Regions from separate parts of the Streptosporangium nanhuense genome, predicted to be linked through region 3. Evidence: riboswitches for the same ligand, from Rfam matches in the RefSeq annotation. Region 3 holds a riboswitch; each other region holds the start of a gene.

Region 1 (4,305 bases), on a different contig from region 3:
TTCGACGTCGTGCGCGACCGCCGCCGCGTCCGCCGCGCCATCAGCCTGACAGGCCAGCACGCGGCGGTCGACGAACTGCTCACCGGCGAGGAGAACCTGCGGATGATGGGCCGCCTGTCCGGCCTGTCACGCGGAGGGGCCCGCCGCAGGGCGGCCGAGCTGCTGGAGCGGTTCGACCTGGCCGAGGCGGGAAGGCGGCGGGTCGGCACGTACTCGGGGGGCATGTGGCGACGCCTGGACCTGGCCGCGGGGTTGGTCGGCGCGCCGTCGGTGATCTTCCTCGACGAGCCGACCACGGGGCTCGACGTGCGGAGCAGGCAGGCGATGTGGGAGGTGATCACCCGCCTCGCCGGCTCGGGCACCACGGTCTTCCTCACCACCCAGTACCTGGAGGAGGCCGACAGCCTGGCCGACAGGATCGCGCTGCTCGACGGCGGGAGGGTGGTGGCGGAGGGCACCGCCGACGAGCTCAAGGCGAGGGTCGCCGCCTGGCGGCTGGACCTCGTCCTGGCCGACGCCCGGTCGTTCGCCGAGGTGACGCGCCTTCTCGGGGCGCGTGCCGTCCACACCGATCCCGGCAGGCTGACCGTCGGGGCGGCCACGGACGGGAGCGCCGCGGGGATCCGTGCCCTGCTGGACGAGGTGGACCCGGGGCGTTCGGCGGTCGAGAGGTTCACCGTGCGGGGCGCCACGCTCGACGACGCGTTCCTCGCGCTGACGAACAGGGAGCTGAAGGACGGGGAGCGGGCCGGTGTCTGACCTTGCCGCCTGGGTCGCCTGGCCGGTCATGACCGGCCGTGCCGTCCGCCTGTCGCTGCGCAACCTCGACGCGCTGCTCACCTCGTTCCTGATGCCCGTCCTGGTCATGCTGCTGTTCGTCTACCTGTTCGGCGGCGCGATCCAGACCGGCGTCGACTACGTCACCTACGCCGTCCCCGGCATCCTCGTCATGTGCGCCTCCTACGGAGCCTCGCTCACCGCGGTCGCCGTCAGCCATGACATGAGCCGGGGGATCGTCGACAGGTTCAGGTCGATGGACGTCGGCGGCGGGGCGTTCCTGGGCGGGCACGTGGCCGCCAGCACCGTGCGCAACCTCACCTCGCTCGCCATCGTGTTCGCCGTCGCGTTCCTGCTCGGCTTCCGGGCGGAGGCGGGCCTGGCCGGCTGGGCCGCGGCGACGGGCGTCCTGGTGGTGTTCGTGCTGGCCGTCTCCGCGGTCTCGGCCGTGGTCGGCCTGCTGTCCAGGACGCCGGAGGCGGCGGGCGGCTTCACCTTCCTGGTGATGTTCCTGCCCTACCCGAGCAGCGCCTTCGTCCCGGTGCACACCATGCCCGCGTGGCTGCACGGGTTCGCGGAGAACCAGCCGGCCACGCCGATCATCGAGTCCGTGCGCGGTCTGCTGCTCGACCGGCCGGTGGGGAGCGACCCGTGGAAGGCGCTGGCCTGGTGCGGCGGCTTCCTGCTGGTCTCGGCGGTCCTCTCCGGCAGGCTGTTCCGCAACCGCACCCGCTGAGACCGCGAGAGGGCGGGGGAGTGCCGGGGGCCGTGCCGGAAGGGCGCCCCCGGCACTGCCGTCCGTACGGGACGCGCCGCGCCGGACCCCGGACGATCGAACGGCCGGGGCTCAGGTGACCAGGGCGAGCCAGCGCGGCGCGGCGCCGAAGGGGGCGGTGCCGGCGCCGACGGCCTCCATCAGCCAGGCGGCCGAGGCGCGGGCGCTCTCCACCACGTCGGACGGGTAGGCGTACTTCACCCGGTGCTCCTCGAACTCGTCCTCATCGTCCAGGAAGACCTTGCTCGGGCGGCCCTTCAGCAGGTTGCGGCGGATCCGGATCACGTCGAGGTCCAGGTCGACCATGGTGACCTCGCCGTCCCTCCACTCCGGCACCGTGGAGATGTCGCAGTAGATCTCGTACTTGTGCGGGGCGGCGTTGAAGGCGGCCGTCCACCAGGCGTCGCGGGGGAAGAGCATCACGAACGGATGCGGCCAGGCGACCGCGTCCCCGTCGCCCTTGTAGCCGCTGGAGTCGGCCACGCAGCCCGTCCACACTCCGTACTCGTCCTCGCCGAGCAGCAGGCCGCGGTGGTGCCAGTGCAGTGATCCGTCGTACTTGCGATAGACCACATTCACGCTCTCATAGGACATTCCCCAACACTAAGGCTTGACAGAGATCTATGTATTTCCTACCTTCTAAATAGGTTAAGAGTGTCAGTGAGAAGCCCCGGCCGGCTGACCGGCAACCCTCGCACCGCGGCGGGGTGCCCCCGGGGGAGACCTGGCGGCACGGTGGGCGTGCCGCAAGCGCGGACCCCCTCACCAGGGTCACCGAGACATGCCCGGGAGTGCCACATGTCGAAGACCAGCACACTGAACCACGCGAGCCCCGTCGACCTCGGCACCCACGGCCACTACCGGCCCGGTGGCAGGCCCGGCCCGCGCTACCCCTTCCAGGGGCGCATCGGCACACCCGCCTTCCCCGCCGAGCCGGGCCGCTACCACCTCTACGTCGCGGCGGTCTGTCCGTACGCGCAGCGCGCGGCCATCGTGCGCTCCCTCAAGGGACTCCAGGACGTGGTCTCGCTCTCCTACGTCGACGACGAGCGCGACGGCCGCGGGTGGGCGTTCCGCGAGCGGCGCGGCGCCGACCCGGTCAACGGGTTCACCATCCTGCGGCAGGCGTACGAGGCGACCGAGCCCGGCTTCGACGGGCACGTCTCGGTGCCGGTCCTGTGGGACAGGACGACCGGCCGCATCGTCAGCAACAACTTCCCCGACATCACGATCGACCTGGCCACCCGGTTCGGCGGCGACCCCGAGGCCGACCTCTACCCCGAGGAGCTCAGGCCGGAGATCGACGAGCTCAACACGAGGATCCACGACATCGTCAACACGGCGGCGGGCCGCGTGGCGGCGGCCACCACCGAGACCGCGTACACCGAGGCGCGCGCGTCCGTGGTCGCCTTCCTCGATGAGCTGGACGACCGCCTGGCCGACCGCAGGTTCCTGTTCGGCTCGGGGATCACCGAGCCGGACGTGCGGCTCTGGCCGACCCTGCTCCGCTTCGACCTGAGCGACAACCCGGCGGCCAGGATCAGCGAGCGCCCGCTGACCGCCTTCCCCAACCTGTGGGACTACGCCAGGGACCTGTACGCCCACCCCGCCTTCCGCGAGAACACCGACTTCACGGCCATCTCCCCCTGGAAGGGCGAGACCGACGCCTGGCGGATCCCGGTCGAGCCACTGCGCGCCGACTGGGACCAGCCGCACCGCAGAGCCGCCGTATGAGCGCCTCGATCGCCGTCGTCGGCGCGGGGCCGACGGGCACCTGCCTGGTGGAGCGCATCTGCGCCAACGCCGCCGACCTGCTCGGCTGGCCGTCGCTGGACGTCCACGTGATCGACCCCCACCCGCCGGGCGGCGGGCGCGTCTGGCGCCACGACCAGCCGGACCTGCTCTGGATGAACTCCGCCGCCGCCGACGTGACGCTCTTCACCGACGAGTCGGTGCGCTGCGAGGGGCCGATCCGGCCAGGACCCACGCTGGCCGAGTGGCTCGGCGGCGACCCGGGCCGGTTCGCCTCCCGCCCGGTGCAGAACGGCTACCTCTCCCACGTCTTCCGGCAGGCGGTGGCGAACGCCCCGCGCGGCGTCCGGGTGCACGTGCACGACGCCCGCGCCGTCGACCTCGCCGACGTCCCCGGCGGCCAGGTGGTGACGCTGGAGGACGGCCGGACGATCGAGGCGGACGCGGTGATCCTGGCCCAGGGGCACGGCGACGTGACCCCGACCAGGGAGGAGGGCGCGCTGGCCGGCCTGGCGGCGCGCGCGGGGCTGCGCTACCTGCCCACCGGCTACGCGGCGGACCTCGACCTGGACGGCATCCCCGCCGGGGAACCGGTGATCATGCGGGGGATGGGGCTGGCCTTCGTCGACCTGATGGTGCTGCTCACCTCGGGCCGGGGCGGCCGGTTCGTCCGCGAGTACGACGGGGAGCTGGTCTACCTGCCCAACGGGCGCGAGCCGCTCCTGCACGTGGGGTCGCGGCGCGGCGTGCCGTACCACTCCAAGACCGGTTACCCCTTCACGGGCACCCGCCCGCCGGTGCCGCGCTTCCTCACCCGCGAGGCGCTGGGCGAGGGGCCGTGGGACTTCCGCAGGGACGTGTGGCCGCTGGTCGCCAAGGAGCTGGCCTTCGCGTACTACCACGAGCTCGTCACCGCCCACCCCGGGCGCGCCAAGCGGGGATGGGCGGAGTTCGAGGAGGTCTACGCGGCCGAGGAGTGGCGCAGTCTCGGGATGCGCAAA
Region 2 (4,305 bases), on a different contig from region 3:
TTCACGAAACGGCTACGTCAGACCGCCCGGACGGACTCCGCCTGGGGGCCCTTCTGCCCTTGCGTGATCTCGAACTCGACCCGCTGGCCCTGCTCGAGAGCACGGTAGCCATCCATCATGATCGCGGAGTAATGGACGAACACATCCTTACCACCGTCTACCGCGATGAAGCCGTAGCCCTTGTCCGCGTTGAACCATTTGACGGTGCCCTGCGCCACTTGCGACTCCTCTTACTGGTCTTAAGGACGACGCCCATTCCTCTCGCGAAGTCCTCAATCTCCGGGCGGACTTCGCCACGTCGATCGTTCCGACCATACCTGTGGGAACCGGTAGGGCAACAGAGTCAAGCACCAAACTACTGCTTTACGAGAGCTTTTAGTACGAGAACAAACTTTCACTATCACTATTAGTTAGTTAAGGGTTACATTCCCTATCTATCCCACAAATATGAGCCTGCGTCACAAAAGACGGCACCCGCCCGGCCGGAGCCGGGCGGGTGCCGTGGAGTCGCGGACGCCCCGGGGGCGGCGCGGGGCCGTCAGGGCCGCGCCGGGGCGGGAGAATCAGCCTCCGGCCACCGCCGGGATGATGGAGACCTGGGCGCCGGAGGGCGTGGCCGTGTCGAGGTTGTCGACGAAACGAACGTCCTCATCCCCGACATAGACGTTGACAAAACGTCGGATCTTTCCCGATTCATCAAGAATCCGGGCACCGATCCCCGGGAAGTCCGCGTCGAGCTTCTGAAGAACATCGCGCAGGGTCTCCCCCTCTCCGTTCACCTCGGCGGCACCATCGGTGTAAGTCCGGAGAATCGTCGGAATCCGCACAGAAACGCTCATAATTCAGTACCTTTCACGATTTCTAGGCGATAGCCGCACGGAATGCGTCAAGAGAAGGTCGAATCACCGCGGTCGGGCGGGCCTCCGCGGCCACCGCGTCGAGGGTCTTGAGACCGTCGCCGGTGTTGAGGACCACGGTCTCGGCGTCGGGGTCGAGCCTGCCCGAGGCGACCAGCTTGCGCAGCACTCCGACGACCACGCCTCCGGCGGTCTCGGCGAAGATGCCCTCGGTCCTGGCCAGCAGCCGGATCGCGTCGACGATCTCGGCGTCGGTGACGTCCTCGACCGCGCCGCCGGTGCGGCGGGCGATGTCCAGGACGTACGGGCCGTCGGCCGGGTTGCCGATCGCCAGCGACTTGGCGATCGTGTCCGGCTTGACCGGGCGGATCACGTCGTGGCCCGCCTTGTAGGCGGCGGAGACCGGGGAGCACCCCTCGGCCTGGGCCGCGAAGATCTTGTAGGGCTTGTCCTCGACCAGGCCGAGCTGGATCAGCTCCTTGAAGCCCTTGTCGACCTTCGTCAGCTGCGAGCCCGACGCGACCGGGATGACGATCTGGTCGGGGATGCGCCAGCCGAGCTGCTCGGCGATCTCGTAGGCCAGGGTCTTGGACCCCTCCGCGTAGTACGGCCGGAGGTTGACGTTGACGAAGCCCCACTGGTCACCCAGCTCGTCGCCGATGAGCTCGGAGCAGAAGCGGTTCACGTCGTCGTAGGTGCCCTCGATGCCGATGAGCCTGCCGCCGTACACGGAGGCCATGACGATCTTGGCCTGCTCCAGGTCGGAGGGGATGAACACGCAGGCGTCCAGCCCGGCCCGCGCGGCGGCGGCGGTCACGGCGCCGGCCAGGTTGCCGGTGGAGGAGCAGGACAGGGTGTGGAAGCCGAAGTTGCGGGCGGCCTCGACGGCGATGGCCACCACGCGGTCCTTGAAGGAGTGCGTGGGGTTGCCGGAGTCGTCCTTCACGTGCAGGGAGCGGATGCCCAGCTCGCGGGCGAGGTTGCCGGCGTTGACGAGCTTGGTCCAGCCGGGCGCCATGTTGGGCTTGGTGGCCACGTCCTCGGGGACGGGCAGCAGCGAGCGGTAGCGCCAGATGTTGGTCGGCCCCTCGGCGATCCGCTCCCGGGTCACACGCCCGAAGTCGTACGCGATCTCAAGGGGCCCGAAACACTCGATACAGGCGAAGCTGGGGCCGAGGTCGTAGCGGGCACCGCACTCTCGGCAGGAGAGGGCGACGGCGGGGCCGAAGCGCGGGTCACGCGCGTCGTCGGCACGGCCGGTCGAGGTGGTGGTGTTCTCAGTGGTTGCGAGCGCCATGAAGCGAGGCCTTTCCCTCATCTTCGTCTGGACCACCCTGGTCGCAGACCGGAATTGGCACCTGTCCCGGCCGACCTCGTTCAGATAACGAGTCTTGAACCGGGATGGTTGCCGGGGCTTCGCAGGGCCGGTCCCTCCACCCCTCTGGATGAGCAAATATTCAGTTAGGAACCTGACGCGCAGGTCCCAAGCACTCTACCTCGCCCTGCCGCCCTCCTGACTCCTTGTCTCACTGTGCGAGACACAGCGTGTTATCCAGCGGACAATCGGATCCGGAGCCCCGGTCGCGCGGCACTCGGCACGCGAACTGGACGGCGGGGGCCTCGCCCCTTCCCTCTCGTCGCCGCCGGAAGCGGCCCGCCGGAAGCGGCCCGCCGGAGACGGCCCGCCGGAGCGGTCACGGCACGCTGAACCCCAGCGTGTATCGGCCGGAGCCGCCCGCGGAGAACACCCGGTAGCGGTAGTAACCGGCCGTGCCGGTGTAGGAGATCTTCTCGTCGGGGCCCGCGCCGTTGGAGGTGGCGACGACCGGCCAGCCCGTGCCGTTCCACTTCTGCAGGTACAGATCGAAGTCGGTGCCGTCGGCGCCGTCCAGGCAGCCGTGGTGGACGCCCCTGACGGTCGACCGGTAGTACAGGTTCCGGGGCTGGTAGGCGGACTGGCCGACGGCCAGGGTGCCGGTGTAGGTGTTCGGGAAGCCGGTGCAGGTGCCCGTGACCGGCGGCGGCGGGTTGCCCGCGGTGGTCCTCAGGTCCAGGCCGTAGGCGGTGAGGATCTCGCCGACCGGCTGGAAGTAGGTGGTGCCGCCCTGGCTGCAGTTGCCCGAGCCGCCGGAGGTGACGCCCTGGGCCTGGTCGATGGAGATGAAGGAGCCGCCGGAGTCGCCGGGTTCCGCGCAGACGTTGGTGCGGGTCAGCTGGAGGACGGTGCCCTGGGGGTAGGTGACGCTGGCGTCGCGCTGCTGGATGAGGCCGCAGTGCCAGTCGGTGGTGGAGCCGGACCGGCAGACCGAGGCCCCCTCGATGGCGACGCGGGCGCCGGCGACGGGCACGGTGCCGCCCTCGCCGTTGTCCACCGCCGGGGTGGCCGTCCAGTTGGCGTTGGCCGCGATCCAGGAGTAGTCGTTGACCGGGAAGGACGATCCCCGGAAGGTGCCCTGGGCGACGCGGTTGTAGCCGGTCGTGGTCTCGCCCGTCCTGCCGCAGTGGCCCGCGCTGACGAAGCCGTCCTGGGTGCCCTTGAGAACGGAGAAGCCGACCGAGCATCGGCTGGTGACGCCGATGTAGTAGGCGGTGCCGCCCACCAGGTCGTACAGGGGCAGGGGGAACTCGGTGCTGGGCAGCACGACCACCGCCTCCGAGCTCACCCCCGTGCTCTCGACGAAGTTCTGGGCGTCCTCGGGTTTCGAGGAGAGGACGACCACCTTGTTGCTCTTCACGTCGACGAAGCGAGCGCTCGACACGAGCGGCTGCGGCGGCAACGTGGTGTCGAGCTCCTTCTTGATCTCCGAGAGCTCCGCCAGCGACCTGGGGACGACCTCGGCCGCGGCTCCCGCGGCGAGGATCTCGGGGATGTCGGCGGCGTCGGTGGTGGCCACCACCAGGGTGTGCGCGCTGTTCCCCCGGAGCCAGGTGCCGCCGAAATCGGGGCCGAGCCTCCTGCTCATCTGCAGCGCGATGGGGGTCAGGCGGGCCTCGTTGAGCAGGCGGGCCCGGGCCTGGGCCGGGGTCAGCCCCAGGTCGCGCTCAAGCGCCTCCAGCATGCCCGGCGGCGGTTGCAACGCGCCCGACACGACCGGCACGGCGGTGGCCGCGGACGGGGTGCCGACCGCGGCGGGGACACCCCTCGCCTCGCGTTGGGCACCGGCCGGCAGGGCGGCCAGGGCGAGCGCGGTGACCGTCAGGACGCATGCCGTGGTGACAGCGTGTCTGCGGGGCATGTGATCTCTCCTCGACCTCGGCTTTCAGAGCGTGAGGGGAGATGGCCATCTGTCACCGATCGATCACGTGACGTGGGCAACGCCACCCTAGATCAGGTGAGGTCGTCGAAGCCGCGCGCCACGCGGAGGGCGTTCTCGAACGGCTCCCACCGGCCGTTCCGGGCCCGGCACCGCTCGGACCCACCGCGGCCTCGGCCGGGGAGCCCTGCCCG
Region 3 (4,305 bases):
CGCAGCACCTGGACGTTGTTGAAGGAGGCCGAGCGGAGCTTCATCCGCCACGGCGTCTTCTCCCCGCGCGAGACCAGGTAGTAGCCGTTGAGGCCGAGCGGGCTCTCCGTCCAGGCGTAGGTGTGGCCCTCGGGAACCTTCAACACCTTGGGCAGGCGCTGGTTGACCGGCCCCGGGGGCAGGTCGAGGAGCCGTTCCACGCAGGCGTCGGCCAGGTCGAGGGAGACCTTCACCTGCTCCAGCAGCACCTCGAACCGGGCGTGGCAGTCTCCCGCCGACCGGGTGACGACCTTCACCGGCAGCTCGCCGTAGGCGAGGTAGGGCTCGTCCCTGCGCAGGTCGACGTCGACGCCCGCGGCGCGGGCGATGGGGCCGCTCACGCCGTACTGCATGATCGTCTCGCGGTCGAGGACGCCCACCCCGCGCGTGCGGGCGAGGAAGATCTCGTTCCCGGCGACGAGGTTCTCGATGTCGGGCAGCCGCCGCCGCACGTCGGCCACGGCCTGGGCGACCCGGCCCGTCCACCCTTCGGGGATCTCCTCCTTGAGGCCGCCGACCCGGTTGAACATGTAGTGCATGCGCCCGCCGGAGATCTCCTCCATCACGGCCTGGAGGGTCTCGCGCTCCCGGAACGCGTAGAACATCGGGGTGATCGCGCCCAGCTCCAGCGGGTAGGAGCCGAGGAACATCAGGTGGCTGAGCACCCGGTTGAGCTCGGCCATCAGCGTGCGCGTCCAGACCGCCCTGACAGGCACCTCCATGCCGAGCATCCGCTCCACCGCGAGGACGACGCCCAGCTCGTTGGCGAACGCCGACAGCCAGTCGTGCCGGTTGGCCAGCACGATGATCTGCCGGTAGTCGCGCACCTCGAAGAGCTTCTCGGCGCCCCGGTGCATGTAGCCCACGATCGGCTCGGCCGCGCTGATCCGCTCCCCGTCCAGCGTGAGCCGCAGCCGCAGCACGCCGTGCGTGGAGGGGTGCTGCGGTCCGATGTTGAGGATCATGTCCTCGGTCGCGAGCTCCTTGCCGTACGCCCCCCGCACGGCCTCGGCGCCCGCCCCCATTCCCACGTTCAGCTCGCGGGGCGCGCCTTCAGTCATAGGGCCATGCTGTCACGTCAGCCGCGCGAGGCAAGATCCCGCAGGGCCTCGACCAACCGGTCGACGTGCTCGGAGGTCGTGCCGATGCCGATGGAGGCGCGGACGGCGGAGGCGGTGACGTCGTCGCAGCCGCCGTCCTTGGCGCCCAGCAGGTGCCGTACGAAGGGGTGGGCGCAGAACTTGCCGTCGCGGACGCCGATGCCGTAGTCGCCGGACAGGGCCTCGGCGACCTCGCGGGCGGTGAAGCCGTCCACCACGAAGGAGACGATGCCGACGCGCGGGTGGTCCGGGCCCCACAGGGACAGCTCGTGGACGCCGGGGACGGAGGCGAGGCCCGCGCGCAGGCGCCCGAGGAGGCGCTCCTCCTCGCGGACCAGCGGGGTCCAGCCGGTGGCGGTCAGGGCGTCGCAGGCCGCGGCGAGCGCGACGGCGCCCAGCACGTTCGGGGTCCCGGCCTCGTGCCGGGCCTCGGGGTCGTCGTGCCACTCGGTGCCGTCGTCGTTCACGGCCTTCACCGCGCCGCCGCCCCGCAGGTACGGCTCGGCCTCGGCCAGCCAGTCGGAGCGGCCGATCAGCGCGCCGGTGCCGAACGGCGCGTAGAGCTTGTGGCCGGAGAAGACCACGTAGTCCAGGTCGAGCGCCGTCAGGTTGAGGCGGCGGTGCGGGACGAGCTGCGCGGCGTCGACGAGGACGCGGGCCCCGTGGCGGTGGGCGATGTGGGCCAGCGCGGCGATCGGCCAGAGCTCCCCGGTGACGTTGGAGGCGGCGGTCACGACCAGCAGCTTGGGGCCGTCGATCGAGGCGAGGGCGTCGTCGGCGGCCCGGACGGCCTCGCCGGGGAAGGCGGGGGCCGCGAGCCGCACGGCCCGCTCCCAGGGCAGCAGCGAGGCGTGGTGCTCGGTGTCGAAGACCACGGCGGTGGTGCCCTCGGGCAGGCTGCGGGCGAGCAGGTTGGTCGCGTCCGTGGTGTTGCGGGTGAAGATCACCGAGTCGTCGGGCCGGGCGCCGACGAAGGCGCGCACCGTGTGCCTGGCCTGCTCGTAGCGGGCCGTGGTCAGCTGGGACGCGTACCCGGCGCCGCGGTGGACGCTGGAGTAGGCCGGGAGCGCGGCGGCGACGGCGGCGCTCACCGGCTCCAGACAGGGGGCGCTCGCGGCGTAGTCGAGGTTGGCGTAGCGGACGAGCCTGCCGCCCCTGACCGGGACCTCCAGGTCCGAGCCGAGCACGGCCGGGATCGGGCGGTCACCCGGCGTACGGGTCTCGGGGGTGCTCGCGTGAGCGGGGACGAGGCTCTCGGGGGTGCTGAAGATCGTCAGGGTGGACATGCCAGGGCTCCTTCGAGGTCATCGGACCCCAACCCGTGACACAGGTGCCTGGAGCCCGCGCTTGCCCGGCACACCTCGTGCCGGACCAGGTCCTCACCCGGGGCACCCCGCCGCGGACGCGAGGGTTGCCGGCCAGCGAGCCGGGGCTTGTCACTGGCACTCATGACCTACGGGGGAACTATAACCGACACCCCGCGGTGCCTCGCAAGTCCGAAATGTGATCAACCCGATATCAGAGCCTGGACGGGCGCCTTCGGGAGCGCCCGGCGAATTGACAGCGAAGCGTGATGAAGGAGAGGAACTCCGGGCGTCTCCCGGTCGTCCTGGCAGTCAGCCGAAGAAGCGTTCGGGCAGTTGGCCGACGGTGTGTCCCAAGCGCCGACCGACGAAGGAGAAAGCAATGGACTGGGTGACCAACCCGGAGATATGGATAGGGTTCTTCACCCTTGTCGCCCTGGAGATCGTCCTGGGGATCGACAACATCATCTTCATCTCGATCCTGGTGAGCAAGCTCCCGCCCGCGCAGCGTGACAGGGCTCGCAGGCTGGGCCTCGCCGTCGCCCTGATCAGCCGCCTCCTGCTGCTGCTGGCGTTGTCGTGGGTGGTGAGGCTCACAGAACCGATGTTCGAGGTCTTCGGGCAGGGGATATCGGGGCGCGACCTGATCCTGATACTCGGCGGCCTGTTCCTGCTGGGCAAGAGCGTCCACGAGATGCACGGCAGCCTGGAGGGCGACTCGGGCCACTCCGAGGGCAAGGTGGCCGCGTCCTTCACCTCGGTGATCATCCAGATCATGATCCTCGACGTCGTCTTCTCGCTCGACTCGGTGATCACCGCGGTCGGCATGGTCGACGAGCTGGGTGTCATGATCGCGGCCGTCATCGTCTCGGTCATCGTGATGCTGGTCGCCTCCGGGCCGATCAGCCGCTTCGTGGAGCGGCACCCGAGCATCAAGATGCTCGCGCTGTCCTTCCTGGTGCTGATCGGTGTCGTGCTCATCGCCGAGGGGTTCGAGCAGCACATCTCCAAGGGCTACATCTACTTCGCCATGGCGTTCTCGCTGCTGGTGGAGCTGCTGAACATCCGGATGCGCGGCAAGGCGAAGCGCAAGCCGGTCGAGCTGCGAGCCCGCTACGAGGCCGAGGGCGAGGCCGCTCCGGGAACCCCGGAGACCCCGGAGACCCCGGTGGGTCAGGCGGCTCCGTCGGGTCGCGCCGACGAGCCCGCCGAGAGGGGGAAGCCGGACGAACGGGCCTGATCCTGAGCCGGGGATTACGATGCCTACGTGCTCTTTGATCCCTGGAATCCGGAATTCGTCGCCCATCCCTACGACGTCTACGACGAGCTGAGGCGGGAGCGGCCGGTCAGCTTCTTCGAGCCGACCGGCCAGTGGCTGGTGGCCAGGCACGCCGACGTCAACGCGCTGCTGCGGGACCGCAGGCTCGGCCGCTCCTACCTGCACGTGGCCTCGCACCAGGAGTTCGGCAGGCCGGACGACCCCGGGTTCCAGGACCCGTTCTGGCGGGTGATCAGGGCGGGGATGCTCGACGTCGAGCCGCCGGTGCACACCAGGCTCCGGCGGCTGGTGTCGAAGGCGTTCACCCCCCGTATGGTCGAGGCGCTCCGCCCCAAGGTCGCCCGCATGGCCGGGGAGCTGGTGGACGCCTTCGTCGAGCGCGGCGGCGGAGACCTGATCGCCGAGGTCGCCGAGCCGCTCCCGGTCACCGTGATCGCCGAGATGCTCGGCGTCCCCGAGGCCGACCGGCACCTGCTGCGGCCCTGGTCGGCCGACATCTGCGGCATGTACGAGCTCCAGCCGTCGGTCGAGGCCCAGCACACGGCCGTACGGGCGGCCGAGGAGTTCTCCGCCTACCTCGTCG

Evidence for each region. A riboswitch is a leader RNA that binds a small molecule or an ion and turns the genes downstream of it on or off. The one in region 3 is predicted to bind S-adenosylmethionine.
Region 1: it holds a riboswitch for S-adenosylmethionine, as region 3 does, so the genes downstream of both, AC5L38_RS37055 (glutathione S-transferase C-terminal domain-containing protein) here and AC5L38_RS15640 (aminotransferase class V-fold PLP-dependent enzyme) in region 3, are expected to answer to the same signal.
Region 2: it holds a riboswitch for S-adenosylmethionine, as region 3 does, so the genes downstream of both, thrC (threonine synthase) here and AC5L38_RS15640 (aminotransferase class V-fold PLP-dependent enzyme) in region 3, are expected to answer to the same signal.

The regions. Positions count from the first base shown of each region.
Region 1 covers NZ_JCADBG010000027.1:33,519-37,823, forward strand. Annotated here, with positions in the region: gene AC5L38_RS37040 (ATP-binding cassette domain-containing protein) at 1-759, shown strand, start outside; gene AC5L38_RS37045 (ABC transporter permease) at 752-1,513, shown strand; gene AC5L38_RS37050 (DUF402 domain-containing protein) at 1,625-2,146, opposite strand; SAM riboswitch class IV at 2,199-2,311, shown strand; gene AC5L38_RS37055 (glutathione S-transferase C-terminal domain-containing protein) at 2,351-3,286, shown strand; gene AC5L38_RS37060 (FAD/NAD(P)-binding protein) at 3,283-4,305, shown strand, end outside.
Region 2 covers NZ_JCADBG010000044.1:1,637-5,941, forward strand. Annotated here, with positions in the region: gene AC5L38_RS42285 (cold-shock protein) at 18-218, opposite strand; gene AC5L38_RS42290 (MoaD/ThiS family protein) at 564-839, opposite strand; gene thrC (threonine synthase) at 862-2,154, opposite strand; SAM riboswitch class I at 2,169-2,309, opposite strand; gene AC5L38_RS42300 (S1 family peptidase) at 2,552-4,093, opposite strand.
Region 3 covers NZ_JCADBG010000007.1:100,471-104,775, forward strand. Annotated here, with positions in the region: gene AC5L38_RS15635 (NADH-quinone oxidoreductase subunit D) at 1-1,100, opposite strand, end outside; gene AC5L38_RS15640 (aminotransferase class V-fold PLP-dependent enzyme) at 1,118-2,425, opposite strand; SAM riboswitch class IV at 2,478-2,593, opposite strand; gene AC5L38_RS15645 (TerC family protein) at 2,826-3,683, shown strand; gene AC5L38_RS15650 (cytochrome P450) at 3,711-4,305, shown strand, end outside.